DNA from 3 places in the Streptomyces sp. NEAU-W12 genome. Region 2 is predicted to be linked to each of the others. Evidence: riboswitches for the same ligand, from Rfam matches in the RefSeq annotation. Region 2 holds a riboswitch; each other region holds the start of a gene.
The links. A riboswitch is a leader RNA that binds a small molecule or an ion and turns the genes downstream of it on or off. The one in region 2 is predicted to bind cobalamin.
Positions count from the first base shown of each region.

Region 1: it holds a riboswitch for cobalamin, as region 2 does, so the genes downstream of both, ORI94_RS06525 ((2Fe-2S) ferredoxin domain-containing protein) here and ORI94_RS03955 (cobalamin biosynthesis protein) in region 2, are expected to answer to the same signal.
Region 3: it holds a riboswitch for cobalamin, as region 2 does, so the genes downstream of both, ORI94_RS06490 (ABC transporter substrate-binding protein) here and ORI94_RS03955 (cobalamin biosynthesis protein) in region 2, are expected to answer to the same signal.

Region 1 is NZ_JAPJDM010000004.1:67,674-72,956, forward strand. Features, by position in the region: gene ORI94_RS06510 (cysteine synthase family protein) at 1-213, opposite strand, end outside; gene ORI94_RS06515 (hypothetical protein) at 210-1,196, opposite strand; cobalamin riboswitch at 1,332-1,503, opposite strand; gene ORI94_RS06520 (ferric reductase-like transmembrane domain-containing protein) at 1,863-2,849, shown strand; cobalamin riboswitch at 3,031-3,160, shown strand; gene ORI94_RS06525 ((2Fe-2S) ferredoxin domain-containing protein) at 3,224-3,631, shown strand; gene ORI94_RS06530 ((2Fe-2S)-binding protein) at 3,695-4,393, shown strand; gene ORI94_RS06535 (TauD/TfdA dioxygenase family protein) at 4,847-5,283, shown strand, end outside.
Region 2 is NZ_JAPJDM010000002.1:381,569-386,851, reverse strand. Features, by position in the region: gene ORI94_RS03970 (class II aldolase/adducin family protein) at 1-262, opposite strand, end outside; gene ORI94_RS03965 (inorganic phosphate transporter) at 462-1,712, shown strand; gene ORI94_RS03960 (hypothetical protein) at 1,746-1,967, shown strand; cobalamin riboswitch at 2,092-2,254, shown strand; gene ORI94_RS03955 (cobalamin biosynthesis protein) at 2,376-3,368, shown strand; gene ORI94_RS03950 (cobyric acid synthase) at 3,365-4,900, shown strand; gene cobN (cobaltochelatase subunit CobN) at 4,897-5,283, shown strand, end outside.
Region 3 is NZ_JAPJDM010000004.1:61,095-66,377, reverse strand. Features, by position in the region: gene ORI94_RS06505 (ATP-grasp domain-containing protein) at 1-764, shown strand, start outside; gene ORI94_RS06500 (MFS transporter) at 757-2,022, shown strand; gene ORI94_RS06495 (class I SAM-dependent methyltransferase) at 1,991-2,740, shown strand; cobalamin riboswitch at 2,796-2,970, shown strand; gene ORI94_RS06490 (ABC transporter substrate-binding protein) at 3,010-4,026, shown strand; gene ORI94_RS06485 (FecCD family ABC transporter permease) at 4,023-5,126, shown strand; gene ORI94_RS06480 (ABC transporter ATP-binding protein) at 5,123-5,283, shown strand, end outside.

The DNA of each region.
Region 1 (5,283 bases), on a different contig from region 2:
GTGGCAGGCCAGTGCCAGCGCGTAGGCGTAGATGCCGCTGGAACTGTCGATCAGGGTCTGCCCCGGTCGGACCGTGCCCTGCTCGAGCAGGTGACGCACGGCGGTGAGCGCCGAGTAGATCTTCATGGACTCGAACCGGAGCAGGACCACTCCGTCGGCGAGCCGTACCAGGTCCGGAATTTTCAGGGCGTCGGCGATGTGGGGGTGGATCACCCGTAGCCTCCTTGGGCGAATGAGCACTGGTGGCCGAGCGAGTGGAAGAACGCGGACAGTTCGGACTTGACGTCGGCGTCCAGGCGCCGGGTGAAGAGGTAGCCGATCAGACAGCCGGTGTGCGCGACGAAGACCCCGTCGGCGCCGAACCGCTCGCGGTGGGCGAGGAGGCTGCCGAAAGCCGCCTTGGGCAGCACATCCTGGGATAACGTGGCGCTGACGGTCGCCGCACGGGCGACGGCGGCCGGGTCGCCCGAGGAGAAGCCCTTGAGGAGGTCGGTCAGGCACCGCTCGTACTCCTCCCCGCGTCGCCGGTAGTGCTCAAGCAGTCGTCCGGTGACGGCATGGGTGTCCACGGTGCCGGGCTCGGTGACGAAGGCGGTGTGGAAGCCGACGTCCGTGCCCAGCCTCCTCACCACCCGGTGCCGGCCGCTGAGGTGCAGCGCGAACTCGTCCAGGAAGACGCTGTCGGTGCGTTCGATCGCCGCCAGGATCCCGAGCACCACGTCCCCGTCACAGGGCAGAGAGAAAACGTGGAAGAGGCAGCGCAGGGTGGCCACGATGTCCGCGGTCGAACTGGCCATTCCCACGCCCACCCGCAGGTCGGAGTACGCGCTCCACTCGCCCGGCGGCAGGGTGAGGCCGTAGTGCTCCAGGAAGAGCCGGGCCGCGGCCACCGCCTTCTCGCCGAGCGGTGGTGGCTGCGGCGGACCGGCCGCAGCCCCCGGGGTGAAGTACACCCAGGAGTGGAGGTTCACGGGAAAGGACACCACCGCGATGTCCGGATCGGCACCTGCCCGCAGCGGTCCCTGGTACAGCTCGCCCAGGGTGCCGTGGCAGACACCGGACAGGGTGCCGCGGCCCGGCGGCCCCTGTTCCCCCCGGTCGCGCACGGCCGGGGCCGGCCCGGCCCGTCGCGGTCCGCCGGGCGGCGAGGCGTTCGTGAACCGGCACAGCCGGTGGGCGCTCGCTGGGTCACGCACGCGTTCTCCTCCGTCCCGAGCCCTGCACACCGGAAGGGAAGGAGGCGCGGTCACACGCAAGCCGTGCGACGTCCGCACCGCCGACCCAGTCCACGAGGTCACCGTGCACAGCCCGCGCATGACGCACGGGCGCAGCGGCAGGTTTTCGGACTCGTGGGCGCGCCCGCCGGACATCCGCGGACACCTACCGGCCGTCACTTCCCCGGCCCTGGCACGGGCCCAGTGTCGTTTGACGGCGTTCGTTCCCACTCACCGCTGCGGGACAGTCCCGGATTCCCACCGGGTTCCCTCTTGCGTCGCGCCACCGGACGTCCGGGCGGACGGGCGGCGCGAACCGGCTGCGCGGATCAGCGTAGAGGCACCCGCGCCCCGGCGACAGTGGGGGAACGGCGGTTGTCCTGAATGCGAGTGGTGCGGCAGCCGGGGCGGGGGAGCCGGGCGGTTGCGCGCGCGGGCTGTGCGGCGGTGGCGGATCCGCGGTGCCCACCGGGCCCGGTGAGGAGCCGGGGACGGCGGCCCGCAGCGGACCGGTGAGCTGCCGGCCTTCGCCGTCGCTCCGGGCTCTGGCCGGATCGGGTATCGGTGATGTGCCGTCCCCTCAGCCAGACTGGTTGCCCCACGACACACGCGCACCAACCCTGCGGTGCCAGTGCCCGGGAGGCCCCGATGCTGTCAGACGCGAATCCGGACGAAGACGGGACCGCCGCCCGGCCGGGACGAGAACGCCCGCCCGCCGACCGTGTCGCCCTGCGGGGTGATCTGCGCTCCGCGCTGCCCGACGCCACCGCGGCGGTGGTGGTCACGGCGGCCGTGTTCGTGTTCCTGTACGTGCGTGTGGGCTCGGGCGATTCCGACACGGTCGCGGTCATGCCGTTCATGGCCGACGCCGGTACCTACTGGATGTACCTGCTCAGCCAGGCGTTCGGGTGGTCGGGCCTGCTGTGGGCGTGGGGCACGGTGATGCTCGGACTGCTGCTGTCCGGACCGCGTCCCGCCCGGCTGCCGGTCTCCCGGCGGGTGCTGGAACGCTGGCACCGCACCACGAGCCTGACCACGATGGCCCTGATGCTCGCGCACGCGCTGATGTTCGCGGCGGAACTCGTCCGCTACGAGGCGGAGTCGGGCTGGGCCGAGCGGCTGTGGGCGGGCTTCGCGGACAGCTTCGTGCCGGGCTGGTACGACTCCGGGACCGGCAGGGTCGCCATCCCGCTCGGCCAGGGCGCCCTGTATCTGGCGATCCCCCTGGGCCTGTTGTTCTACGTCCGGCACCGCATCGGAGCGAACGCCTGGCGACGGCTGCACCGGTTCGTCGTCGTCGTGTACGTGCTGAGCGTGTGGCACACCCTGCTGTACGGGACCAACGTCTGGTACGGGGGGTGGCCGCGCACCGTGCTCTGGCTGCTGCAGCTGCCGGTCGCGGTACTCCTGCTGCTCCGGTTGCTGCGGCCGGCCCGCAGGGCCGAGCAACTGGGCACGCCCCGGGGACGCGGGGGGGTGGGCCGGCCGGCCTGGGCGGCGCGGGCGGGTGGACGGCTCGCAGCCGCAGCGGCCGTCGTCGGACTCCTTGTCGTCGTGGTGTCCGGCCGCGACGGAGGACGGGACCGTCCGGCCGAGCCGCCCGCGACGGCACCGCACGCCCAAGAGACGGAATGACGTTCCCGTCCGCGCACGACCCCGACGACCCGACGCGCACCGCGCGTTTGGCCCGGCCCGATTCCGTGAGCACCGCGCACGCCCTGTCCGCCCGGCCGGCCACCTCGGGGACGAGGACGGAGGCCACCGTGGTGCGAGAGCCCGCGCGATGCCATGATGGCCGACGACAAGGCGACGGCGGAACGAGGAAGCCGGTGTGAATCCGGCGCGGTCCCGCCACTGTGATCGGCGAGCGAGCCCCGCACATGACCACTGCCCGCACCAGGGTGGGAAGGCGCGGAGCGCGCATCGACCCGAGAGCCAGGAGACTCACGCGGTCGCCTCCTCGACGTGTCACCGGGGCGGATCTCCCCGGAAGAGAGGAACGATGCCGCATGCCTGACGGCGTGAGCAGGGCCGAAGCGACGTCCGTCGACGTCGCGGCCTCGGAGCCCGCCCCGGCGCCCTGCCGAGTGGTCGTGTGCAGGGACTGCTGCTGTGGCAGCCCGAAGGTGACCGGTGTCGACCACGCGGCGCAGACGGCGCGCCTGCGCGCGGAGGTACCGGTACGGGTGTCCGCGTGCCTGGACGTGTGCGAACAGGCCAACGTCATCGTCGTCCAGCCCTCCGCGGCGGGCCGGGCCGCCGGCGCCCGGCCCGTCTGGCTCGGACTGGTCAACGACCCGGACGCCACCGAGGACATCGCCGCCTGGGCACGCGCCGGCGGACCCGGCGTAGTGCCCCCACCGGACATCCTCGACCTGTACGCCATCACGCCGCCGCGACGGCGTACGGCTTCCTGAGACCGCGCTCGCCCCCTCACCGGCCCTGCGCCGGTACACCCGCCGGAAAGGAAGCGCCCCGACATGACCGAACATGCCCGGGCCTCTGCCGGGGCCGTCGCCGCGGCTCTCCAGGACGTGGCGGCCCTCGGCGGTTTCTTCGCCGTGCACGTCGGTGGCCGGGACGAGGGCTGGCATCCGCTCGACCACTCCTATGCGAGGGGCTTCACCGACCTGGCCGAGGCCGTGGCGCACCGGCACCACACCCGCGAACCGCGGATCGACGTGTCCATCGCCCACCTCGGACACGCGGCACGCCTGTGGTCCCCCGCCCTCGCTTGCGCACTGCTGCACGGGATCGTCCCGGACCTGACGGAACTGCAGCGTGCCGACGACGGACCGGCCCTCCGGCTGCCCCGCCCCGCCGGCTGGCACGCCGAGCGGCTGCCCGAACCCGCTCTCGCCCTCAACGAGCAGGTGATGGGCCATCTGCGAGGGCTCGCGGCCGGACTCCGCGTCAGGATCGCTCCGCGCCTGCTGGACGGGAACGCCGCCTCCGCACTCGTCGGGGCGGCCCATGCCCTGCTGAGGGCCCGCCCCGGGCTGCGCGAGCCGCTGACCGGCCTCACGACCGAGCTGCTGGGTACCGGACGGCTCGCGGGCACGGGAACGATCACCGGGCCCGATCTCACGTTCCGGCGCCGCAGTTGCTGCCTCTACTACCGTGCACCGAACGGCTCGAAATGCGGTGACTGCTGCCTGGCCGGTCGGGACGGGCCATGAGGCGAGCCGCAACCGGAGCGCCGCACCGGCCCACCGGCTCCGCGCAGGCCGGCGTTCCGGCAGGGGTGGACCACCCCGCACGGGGCGGGGCGGACCCCGGTGACGCCGGGCCTCCACGCGTCCGCCGTTTCCTCCCGGTGACGCCCCGTTGACAGAGTGCGGCGCGGATCCCACAATCAGTGCCGTGACCACACACCGGTTCAACACGACGACGGGGCCTCTGCGCGTCCCGGACCGAATCGGCTGTGAACGCTCCGGTCGATAACCGGCTGCCTTTGAGCCGCAGGCTCGACGCACCCCGACCCTGAAACCGGACCGCGCTCCCGTCCTTGCGGCGGACGCCCCGGACATCACCGCCCCGGCCGTCCCGGCCGTTTCCAAGGCCGTCCGCACGCCCGTCTCCCGCGGACGCCGGACACCGCGGCGAAGCGCAGACACGAGAAGGAGCACTTCATGACCGTCACGCACGCTGGTCCGGCCGTCGGCCTGCGCGAAGCGCGCATCCCGCAGGACGGGATGCACGAGGGACGGCGCACACTGCGCCGGCTGCCCGAGGGGCAGCAGGAACGCCCCTACGAACGGTTCGACGTCGTCCCGCAGGCGCGCACGATCGGCGCCGAGATCAAGGGCGTCGACCTCGCACGCCCGCTCGGCCCCGGGCTTCACGAGGAACTCAACCGGGCCCTGCTGGAGTGGAAGGTGCTGTTCTTCCGCGGCCAGCACCTCACCTCCGACCAGCAGCGCGCCTTCGCCGGCCACTGGGGCGAGCTGGAGACGAACCCGCTGCTCGCCACCGGTTCCACCGAGGACGTCGTCCGCTTCGACAAGCGTGACCCGGCCACCCCGACCTACGAGAACGTCTGGCACGCCGACGTCACCTTCCGGGAGCG
Region 2 (5,283 bases):
TGCCGAGGACCTGCCGGCCGGTGAGGTCGACGCCGGTGACGTCGTCCGGCGCCAGCCGGTCGTAGGGCACGCCGGAGGGGGTGACCAGCACGGTCTCCCCCACCCGCAGGGAGACGTTGCCGGAGGTCCCGACGACGAGCCCGTCCGCGACGGTCCTGCGGGCCGTCCCGACGAGGACGGTCCAGGCGCGGGCCTCCTCGTCGCTCGCCTGCCGCCCCCGCCGCTTCCTCGCGCCCCGCCGGTCGACCTGTCGCTCAGCCATGCCGTGATCCTGCCGGGTGACCGGAATCTCTTCAACGGCGTGCCTTCCGCCCCCGACTGCCCGTCCGCACCCGTCTCCGGCCGGCCATGGAGCCGTCGGATTCATCACAGTCACCCCAATGCCCATCCCAGTTCATCTTCCGTTCATCCAGGTTGCCTACGTTCAACGCGCCAATGACTTCGAACGATTGCCTGGGTAAATGGAAAGCTTCTCGCTGATCCTCGCGATTGTGGTGGTAACCGCACTCGCGTTCGATTTCACGAACGGTTTCCACGACACCGCGAACGCGATGGCGACGACCATTTCGACCGGTGCTCTCAAGCCCAAGGTGGCGGTGGCCATGTCCGCCGTCCTCAACCTGGTGGGCGCCTTCCTCTCCGTGGAGGTCGCCAACACGATCTCCAAGGGCCTCGTCGACGAGGCCGGCATCCGTCCCGAGGTCATCTTCGCCGCACTGGTCGGCGCGATCCTCTGGAACCTCCTGACCTGGCTGGTCGGTCTGCCGTCCAGTTCCTCGCACGCCCTGATGGGCGGCCTGATCGGCGCCACCGTCGCCTCGGCGGGCTTCGGCGCGGTGCACGGCGACGTCCTGGTCACCAAGGTGCTGATCCCCGCGATCGCCGCGCCGCTGGTCGCCGGCCTGGCCGCGATGTTCGCGACCCGGCTGACCTACCGCATGGGCCGCCGGTCGGCCGACAGCAAGGCCTCCGAGAAGGGGTACCGGGCCGGACAGATCGCCTCGGCCGGCCTGGTCTCCCTGGCCCACGGCACCAACGACGCCCAGAAGACCATGGGCATCATCACCCTGGCCCTGGTCGCCGGCGGCACCCTCGCCCCGGACTCCGACCCGCCGATGTGGGTCATCCTCTCCGCGGGCATCGCCATCGCGCTCGGCACCTACCTCGGCGGCTGGCGCATCATCCGCACCATGGGCAAGGGCCTGACCGACCTCCAGCCGCAGCAGGGCTTCGCCGCCCAGACGAGCGCCGCGACGGTCATCCTGGCCTCCTCCCACCTCGGTTTCTCCCTGTCCACCACGCACTCGGTCTCCGGTTCGGTGATGGGTGCGGGCCTGGGCCGCAAGGGCGGTGTGGTCCGCTGGTCGACGGCCACCCGGATGTTCGTCGCCTGGGGTCTGACGCTGCCGGCGGCGGCCCTGGTCGCGGCGATCGCCGAGTGGGTCTGCGGCTTCGGCGGCTGGGGCACCGCCCTCGTCGCCGTCTTCCTGGTCGGATCCAGCGCGGCGATCTGGAAGATCTCCCGGCGCGAGGTCGTCGACCACACCAACGTGAACGGCACCGACGAGACGGACGAGGAGCAGGGCGGCGTCGTGACCGCGGCCATGGCCGCGGTGGCCACCCCGCCGGCGGGCCACGTGAGCGACGAGCTCTCGGCCACCGTCCCGGCCCCCGCCGACCCGACGGCCCCTCCGGCCAGGACCACGGTCTGACCCCCCAGCAGGACGCGAAGGAAGAAGAGCACCATGAAGATCGACTGGGCCGCCCTCGGTTCCGTCTTCGGCGTCAGCCTCGTGGTCACCGTGGCCCTGGTGGCCCTGTTCACCCTGGGCATCACCGGCCTGTCCCGCCGTGAACGGGCCGCGGCCCGGGGCGGGTCCGCGGTCCTCGCGGTCACCGGCGCCTACGCCTGCTTCGCGGCGTGCGCGGCGGCGGTGGCGTACGGGATCTACCTGATCATGGCCTGACGGCCCGTCCGACGGGCGGTGCGGGGCGCGTCGCCTCCGCACCGCCCGTTCGTCGTGCCCGTGCCGCCTTCGGGGTTCACCCCCCGGAAGCCCTCTGTGGGCCTCGGCACACTTCAGCCCCGCAGGTCAACGGCAAGTTGACGGTTCTTCCGGACCATGGTGGACTGCCGGAGCCAATACGGGCGGCAGGAGAGGAAGCCGGTGCGATTCCGGCGCGGTCCCGCCACTGTCACCGGGGTGAACCACCCCGGGAGCCAGGAACTCTCGCCGCCGGTCTCGTCGAACCAGGGCGCGGACACCCTGAGTGAGGACATATCGCCATGCCCGGCTGCCTGTCGAGGTCGACCAGCGACACCCCGCCCCCGCTCGGGGCCACCGCCCGCACCGGATCCCTCCCCGGTTGAACCCATGGGTGGCGATCGCGCGTTCGCGTACGGCGCCGCTGCCGGCCTCCTCGGCGACCTCCTCCTCGGCGATCCCCGCCGCGGGCATCCGGTCGCCGCTTTCGGACGGGCCGCGGCTGCCGTGGAACACATGCTGTGGCGGGACGACCGGGGCCGGGGCGCGCTGCACACCGCCGTCTGCGTCGGCGGGGCCGTCGCTCTGGGGAGCCTGGCCGCACGCTGCGTACGGTCCTCCCCCGCCGCCTCGGTGGCCCTGACCGGCGCGGCCACCTGGGCCGTCGTCGGAGGGACGTCGCTGGCCCAAGAGGCCCGCGCCGTCGGGCGCGCCCTGGAGTCCGGGGACCTCGCGGCGGCGCGGGCACGGCTGCCGCACCTGTGCGGGCGGGACCCGCAGGCGCTGGACGCCGACGGGATCGCCCGCGCGGTCGTGGAGTCCGTCGCCGAGAACACCTCCGACGCCGTGGTGGGCGCCCTGGTGTGGGGGGCCGTCGCCGGTGTGCCGGGGCTGCTCGGGTTCCGGGCCGTCAACACCCTGGACGCCATGGTCGGCCACAGGTCCCCCCGCCACCTGCGGTACGGCTGGGCCTCCGCGCGCCTCGACGACGTCGCCGGGTGGCCCGGAGCGCGACTGACCGCCGTCCTCGCCTCGGCGGCCGGGCCGGACCCCCGGGGAGCGGTGCGGGCCTGGCGCGCGGATGCCGCCGGTCATCCGAGTCCCAACGCAGGGCCCGTGGAGGCGTCCTTCGCGGGCGCGCTCGGCGTGCGGCTCGGCGGGACGCTGTCCTACGCCGGGCGGGTCGAGCACCGGCCCGTCCTCAACGGCGGCGGCCGTGCCGTGACCGTGGCGGACATCGACCGCGCGGTGCGGCTCTCGCGCCGCATCGGCTGGCTGGCGCTCGGTGCCGGCGCCGTCGCACGGCCCGCGGTGCGAGCGGTGACACGGTCGGTGATGCGGACGGCACGCCGTGGGAACCGTGGGAAGGGACGTACGTCATGAGCGGTGGGGGCCTGCTGGTCGCCGGTACGACATCGGACGCCGGCAAGAGCGTGGTGACCGCCGGGATCTGCCGGTGGCTCGTACGGCAGGGCGTCAAGGTCGCGCCGTTCAAGGCGCAGAACATGTCGCTGAACTCGTTCGTGACGCGGGAGGGCGCCGAGATCGGCCGGGCGCAGGCCATGCAGGCCCAGGCCTGCCGGGTGGAGCCGCACGCGCTGATGAACCCGGTGCTGCTCAAGCCCGGCGGGGAACGGAGCAGCCAGGTCGTCCTGCTGGGCCGGGCGGTCGGCGAGCTGAGCGCGCGCGGCTACCACGGCGGGCGGCAGCAGCAGCTCCTGGGCACGGTGCTGGACTGTCTCGCGCAGTTGCGGGGCACGTATGACGCGGTGATCTGTGAAGGGGCCGGCAGCCCGGCCGAGATAAATCTGCGGCGCACCGACATCGTCAACATGGGGATCGCGAGGAACGCCGGGCTCCCCGTCCTCGTCGTCGGCGACATCGACCGCGGCGGCGTCTTCGCCTCCTTCTTCGGCACCGTCGCGCTGCTCTCCCCCGAGGACCAGGAACTGGTCGCCGGGTTCCTGGTGAACAAGTTCCGGGGCGATGTGTCACTCCTCGAACCGGGCCTGGACATGCTGCACGGTCTGACCGGGCGGCGCACCTACGGCGTGCTGCCCTTCCGCCACGGGCTCGGCATCGACGAGGAGGACGGGCTGGCCGTGTCCCTGCGGGGCGCCGTGCGGGAGTCCGCGGTCACCGCGCCGGTCGGCGAGGACGTGCTGCGGGTCGCCGTGTGCGCGGTGCCGCTGATGTCCAACTTCACGGACGTGGACGCGCTGGCCGCCGAACCGGGCGTCGTGGTCCGCTTCGTGGACCGGCCCGAGGAACTGGCCGACGCCGACCTCGTGGTGGTGCCGGGCACGCGCGGCACCGTACGGGCGCTCCAGTGGCTGCGGGAGCGCGGACTCGCCGACGCGCTGAGACGGCGGGCGGCCGAGGGGCGGCCCGTGCTCGGGATCTGCGGCGGCTTCCAGATCCTCGGCGAGCGCATCGAGGACGACGTGGAGAGCCGCGCCGGCCGGGTCGACGGGCTCGGCATCCTGCCCGTACGGGTCCGGTTCGCGCGGGAGAAGACGCTCGCACGGCCCGTCGGGCAGGCCCTCGGGGAGCCCGTCGAGGGCTACGAGATCCATCACGGGGTCGCCGACGTGCGGGGAGGTGAGGTGTTCCTCTCCGACGAGCGAGGGCACGGCCTGGACGGCTGCCGGGTCGAAGCGGCCTGGGGCACGCACTGGCACGGCTCGCTGGAGTCGGACGGTTTCCGCCGGGCCTTCCTGCGCGAGGTGGCCGCCGCCGCGGGGCGCCGTTTCGTGCCGGCCCCCGACACCTCGTTCGCCGCGCTGCGCGAGGAGCAGCTCGACCGGCTCGGCGACCTGATCGAACAGCACGCGGACACGGACGCGCTGTGGCGGCTCATCGAGTCCGGCGCGCCGCAAGGACTGCCTTTCATTCCACCGGGAGCGCCTGCATGAGCACAGTGTTGTTGTTGTCGACCGCCGACACCGATCTGCTGGCGGCCCGCGCCGCCACCGGCGCGTCCTACCGGATCGGCAACCCGACCCGCGTGGACGTGACGGCCGGGCTGCCCGCGCTGCTGGACGGCGCGGACCTCGCCGTCGTACGGCTGCTGGGCGGCAGGCGTGCCTGGGAGGACGGGCTCGCGGCGCTCAGGGCGTCCGGGATCCCGACGGTGCTGCTCGGCGGGGAGACCGTGCCGGACGCGGAGCTGATGGCCGAGTCGTCGGTGCCCGCGGGTGTCGTGGCGGAGGCGCTGAAGTACCTCGTGGAGGGCGGCCCGGACAACCTGACCGAGCTGGCCCGGTTCCTGTCGGACACCGTCCTGCTCACCGGCGAG
Region 3 (5,283 bases), on a different contig from region 2:
TCCGGACCGTGGGGGAACTGGACGCCGCCCTGGGCGAGGCGGCCGGGCGGCACCTGAAGGGCCGGCTGTTCGCCGAGCCCTACTTCAGCGGCCCGGTGTACAGCGCCGAAACCCTCACCTGGGCGGGCCGCACCCGCCTGCTCGGCGTCGCCAGCAGACTCATGTCACCGGAACCGCACTTCCGTGAGGAGATCACCGCCTTCCCCGTGGCCCTCCCGGAGGACCTGCGGGCGTCGCTGGAGGAGTGGCTCGGTGAGGTGCTGGCCGCCCTGGGGTACACCGACCGCTTCGCACACGTCGAGTTCGTGCTGACCGCCGACGGCCCGGAGGTGGTGGAGGTCAATCCCCGGATCGGCGGCGCGCTGGTCGGCGAGGGCATGTGCCGGGCGCTCGGCATCAACGTGTACGAGGCGATGGTCGAGACCGCTCTCGGCCGCCGGCCCCGCCTGATCGACGCCGCGCCGCCCGGTGGTCCGGCCGTGGCCTTCGTCCTGGGGTACCCGGCCGCACCCGGCGTCTTCACCGGGGTCGCCGGGCTCGACCGCCTGGCGGACATGCCGGGAGCGCCGGCCTGGTACCCGGTCAAGCGGATCGGCGACCCCGTCGAGCACCTGGGCGACAGCCGCGGGTACGCGGGCATCGTCTACGCCGAGGCCGAGACGGCCGAGCTCGCCACACACCGGGCGGTGGCCGCGGCCAACGCCCTGCGCGTGCTCACCCACCCGTTCCCCGACCGCGCCGGACGGAAGGTCTCCGGTGGCTGACCGCACCGCGCGGGAGGCGGGCCCGCGGACCGGGCTGTTCCCGCTCGACGGCCCGCCGCGCTTCCTGCTGCTCAGCTCCTTCCTGATTCCGCTCGGCAGCTTCATGGTCCTGCCGTTCATGTCGGTCTTCCTGCATGAACGGCTCGGTATGAATCTCGGCGCGGTCGGCGCCGTCCTCGCCGTGGCCTCCCTCGTGCAGTTCTCCGGCGGCATCGTGGGCGGGGCGCTGGCGGACCGGATCGGGCTGCGCCGCACGATGCTGTGGGCGCTCCTGGTCCGCACGGCCGGTTTCGTCGGCCTGCTGATGGCGTTGCGCTGGCCGCCGCTGGCTGTCGGCGCGCTGATCCTGACGTGCTGCGGCGCCGCGCTCTACCTGCCGGCCAACAAGGCGTACCTGGTGCACGGCGTGGACGACGAACGTCGTCCGGCGTTCCTGTCGGCGGGCAACGCGGCGCTCAACGCGGGCATGGCCGTGGGCCCTCTGGTCGCCGGGCCGTTCGTACTGTCCTCGCCCGGCTGGCTGTTCGCGGCCGTCACGGCCCTGTTCCTCGCGGTCACGGCGGGCCACGCCCGGCTGCCCGACGCGGACGGGAAAGGGACCTCCACCCCGGACACCGGCCGCAGCGGTCTCCTGGCCGGTGTGGCCGTCGTGCCTTTCGCCGCCAACGCGCTGGCGTTCTACCTCTACTTCCACTTCCAGCACTTCCTGGCGGTGTACGCCGTCGAGCGGGCCTCGAGCGAGTTCTACAGCCTGGTGCTTCTGCTCTGCTTCACGCTGGTCGTCGTCGTGCAGCCCCTCGCCTCCGGCCTGATCCGGCGCACGCCGTACGTCCTCGCCCTGGCCGTCGGTTTCACGGGGCTGGCGGCCGGGCTGGCCCTCCTGGCGATCGGCACCCGTGCGGCACTGCTTGCGGGCGGTGCGCTGATCACCCTGGGCGACATCGTGCTGTTCCTGAAGAACGACCTGGAGGCACTGCGCCGAAGTGCCCGCTCCGACGCCGTGGTCTTCGGTCAGCAGCGGCTGGCCGCGGGCCTGGGCGCCTGCGCGAGCGGTCTGCTGGGCGGGCAACTGTACGGTCTCGGCGAACGGGCCGGGGACACCGGCTCGTTCTGGCTCCTGGCCGCCGCTCAGTGCCTCCTGCTTCCCCTTTTGCTCCTGCCGCTGCGCCACCGCAGGCCACAGCGGCACCTCTCCCACGGAAACGACGAAGGAGCGCTGACGCGGCATGACACGGACGGGTGGGTTCCAGGACGATGACTTCTGGACCGAGTTCCACGACTTCCTCTTCTCCGAGCAGCGCCACCGGCAGGCCGAGGAGCTGCTGGACACCTCTCCCCTGCTGTCCTTCCCGCCCGGATCGCGGGTGCTGGACCTGTGCTGCGGTCCGGGGGTGTTCACCGTGCCGCTCGCCCGCCGCGGTCATGAGGTGACCGGAGTGGACCTCAGCCCGGCCATGCTGGACCGGGCGCGCAAGCGGTCGGCCGACGCCGGCGCCCGGGTCGCCTACGTACGGGCCGACGCGCGCCGGTACGAGGCGCCGGACGGCTTCGACGTCGTCCTCAACATGTTCACGTCGTTCGGGTACTTCGAGGATCCCGACGACAACGTACGCGTGCTGCGCACCATGCACTCCTGCCTGGTCCCGGGCGGCGTCCTGGTCCTGGACCTGGCGGGCAAGGAACTGCTGGCCCGCAGGGTCGCCCCGCCCAAGGTGGTGCGGCGCGGTGACGACCTGATGGTGCAGACCGACACCGTGCTCGACGACTGGGCCCGGTTGCGCAGCGACTGGGTGCTGGTCCGCGGAGAGCGGGTCACGCGGGCCACCCTGGTGTGGTTCGTGTACAGCGCGGTGGAGCTGCGCCGCATGGCCGAGGAGGCGGGCTTCGCCCGCGTGGAGGTCTTCGGCGGTTTCGACGGCCGTCCCTACGACGAGAACGCCGAGCGGCTCGTCCTGCGGGCTGTCCGCGAGACCTGACGGGAGTGGGGGCGTACGGCCGATCCCGTACGCCCTTTCGCCCCCGCCCCAGGGAAACGTAGTATCACGTGGTCATCGCCGCGACGGGAGACAGGAAGCCGGTGCGAATCCGGCACGGTCCCGCCACTGTGACCGGGGAGCGCCCCTCCGACACGCCACTGCGCACCGCGCGGGAAGGCGGGGGGAACGTCGATCCGGGAGTCAGGACACTGGCCTGTCGCGGGCCCGTCCCGAGGAGCGCGGACTCCAGGAGGCTTCACGTGTTTCCCCTGCTCACCCCTGCGCGAAAGCGCCGGTCCCTTCGCACGACGGCCGCGGCGGTCGCGCTGTCGGCGGCCCTGCTGACCGCCGGCTGCGGCTCGTCCGGCGACGGCACCGGCGACGCGGGGGCCACCGCGGCCGCGGCCGAGGGCTTCCCCGTCACCATCGACAACTGCGGTGTGCGCACGACGTACGACGCACCGCCGTCCCGGGTGGTCACCGTCCACCAGCACCCCGCGGAACTGATGCTCGCCCTCGGTCTGAAGGACCGCATGGTGGGCACCGCCTTCCCCGACTCGGCCGTCCTGCCGAACCTGAGGGAGGACTTCGAGGCGATACCGGAACTCGCCGAGAGGGAACCGTCGTTCGAGAAGATCCTCGACACCGGACCCGACTTCGTCTACGGCGGCTACGGCAGCGCCTTCGCCGAGAACGAGGGCCGCTCCCGCCAGGCGTTCGCCGATGCCGGCATCGACACGTACCTCAACCGCGAGTACTGCGGCAAGAAGCAGCTGACGATGGAGGACACCTACGCCGAGATCCGCACCATAGGCCGGATCTTCGACGTGTCCGACCGTGCCGACGAACTGGTCGCCGACCTCCGGGGCAGGGTCGGCGAGGCCGCGTCCGCCGTCGGAGGGGAGCCGGAGGTACCGGTCTTTGTCTACGACAGCGGCGACAAGAGCGCCTTCACCGCGGGCGGCAAGGGCCTGGGCACCGAGCTGATCCGGCTGGCCGGCGGGAGGAACGTCTTCGCCGACCTCGACGAGGTCTTCGGTGACGTCTCCTGGGAACAGGTGGTCGAGCGCCGGCCCGAGGTGATCGCCCTCTACGACTACGCCGGCGCCGGCAGCGTCGAACAGAAGAAGGAGTTCCTGCTCTCCCAGCCCGCCCTCGCCGACGTGCCCGCCGTCGAGAACGAGCGGTTCGTCGTCCTGCCGCTGACCGCGACCCTGATCGGTATCCGGTCGGCGTACGCGGTCGAGGACCTGGCCCGCGGGCTGCATCCGCAGAGCTTCCGGTGACGGGCACCGTCACCGGGGCCCCCGCCGGCCCGGTTTCGGCAAAGGGGCGCGAGGAGGGCCGCACGGCCATGACCGGCGTCCTGCTCGTGCTGGCCGTCCTGCTCGTGGCCTCCGCGACGGCGGGCCTGGCCATCGGTTCGGTCCGGGTACCGCCCGGCCAGGTCTGGGGCATCGTGACGCACGCGCTGGGCGCCGACTGGACGCGGCAGGACTGGTCCGGCGCACGGGAGACCATCGTGCTGGACGTACGGGCGCCGCGCGTCCTGCTCGGGGCCGTGACCGGCGCCGGCCTCGCGGTGGTGGGCACCGCCCTGCAGGCACTGGTCCGCAACCCGCTCGCCGAGCCCTACCTGCTCGGGGTCTCCTCCGGGGCGTCCCTCGGCGCGGTCGCGGTCATCGTCTTCGGGGTCAGCGTCGTCGGCCCCCTCTCCCTGTCCGCCGCCGCGTTCGCCGGTGCGCTCGGCGCGCTGCTGCTCGTCTACTCCACCGCCCGCACCGGCGGACGCATCACCTCGACGCGTCTGGTCCTGTCGGGGGTGGCGATCGCGTCGGTGCTCACCGCCGTGCTCAACCTGCTGCTGCTCACCACCGACCGCGGCAACGAGGCCCGGGCCGTGCTCGCCTGGACCCTTGGCGGCCTCGGTGGCGTCAACTGGGACACTCTGTGGCTGCCGGGGCTGGCGGTGCTGCTGGGGATCGGCGTTCTCCTGGTGCAGGCCCGGAACCTGAACCTGCTGCTGGCCGGTGAGGAGGCGGCGACGACCATGGGGCTGGACGTGGCCCGCTTCCGGGCCCGGATGTTCGTCCTGCTCTCCCTGGTCACAGGCGCCCTGGTCGCGGCGGCCGGCCCGATCGGCTTCGTCGGCCTGATGCTGCCGCACATCGTGCGCCTGTTCGTCGGCGGCGAGCACCGCCGGGTGCTTCCCACGGCCGCGCTCGCCGGGGCGGTCTTCCTGATCTGGGCCGACATCGCCGCCCGCACGGTCGCGGCGCCCCTGGAGATACCGGTCGGTGTGCTCACTGCGCTGTGCGGCGGGCCGTTCTTCCTGTGGCTGATGCGCCGGGACGCCCGGCGGAACACCGACCGAGGAGTGGCATGAGCGCCGCGACCGACCTGTCCGTCGAGGGCGTCACCCTCACCGCCGGTGCACGTCGCCTGGTGCGCGACGTGTCACTGACCGCGTCCGCGGGGCAGGTGGTCGGGCTGGTCGGTCCCAACGGCAGCGGCAAGTCCAGTCTGCTCAGGGCCGTCTACCG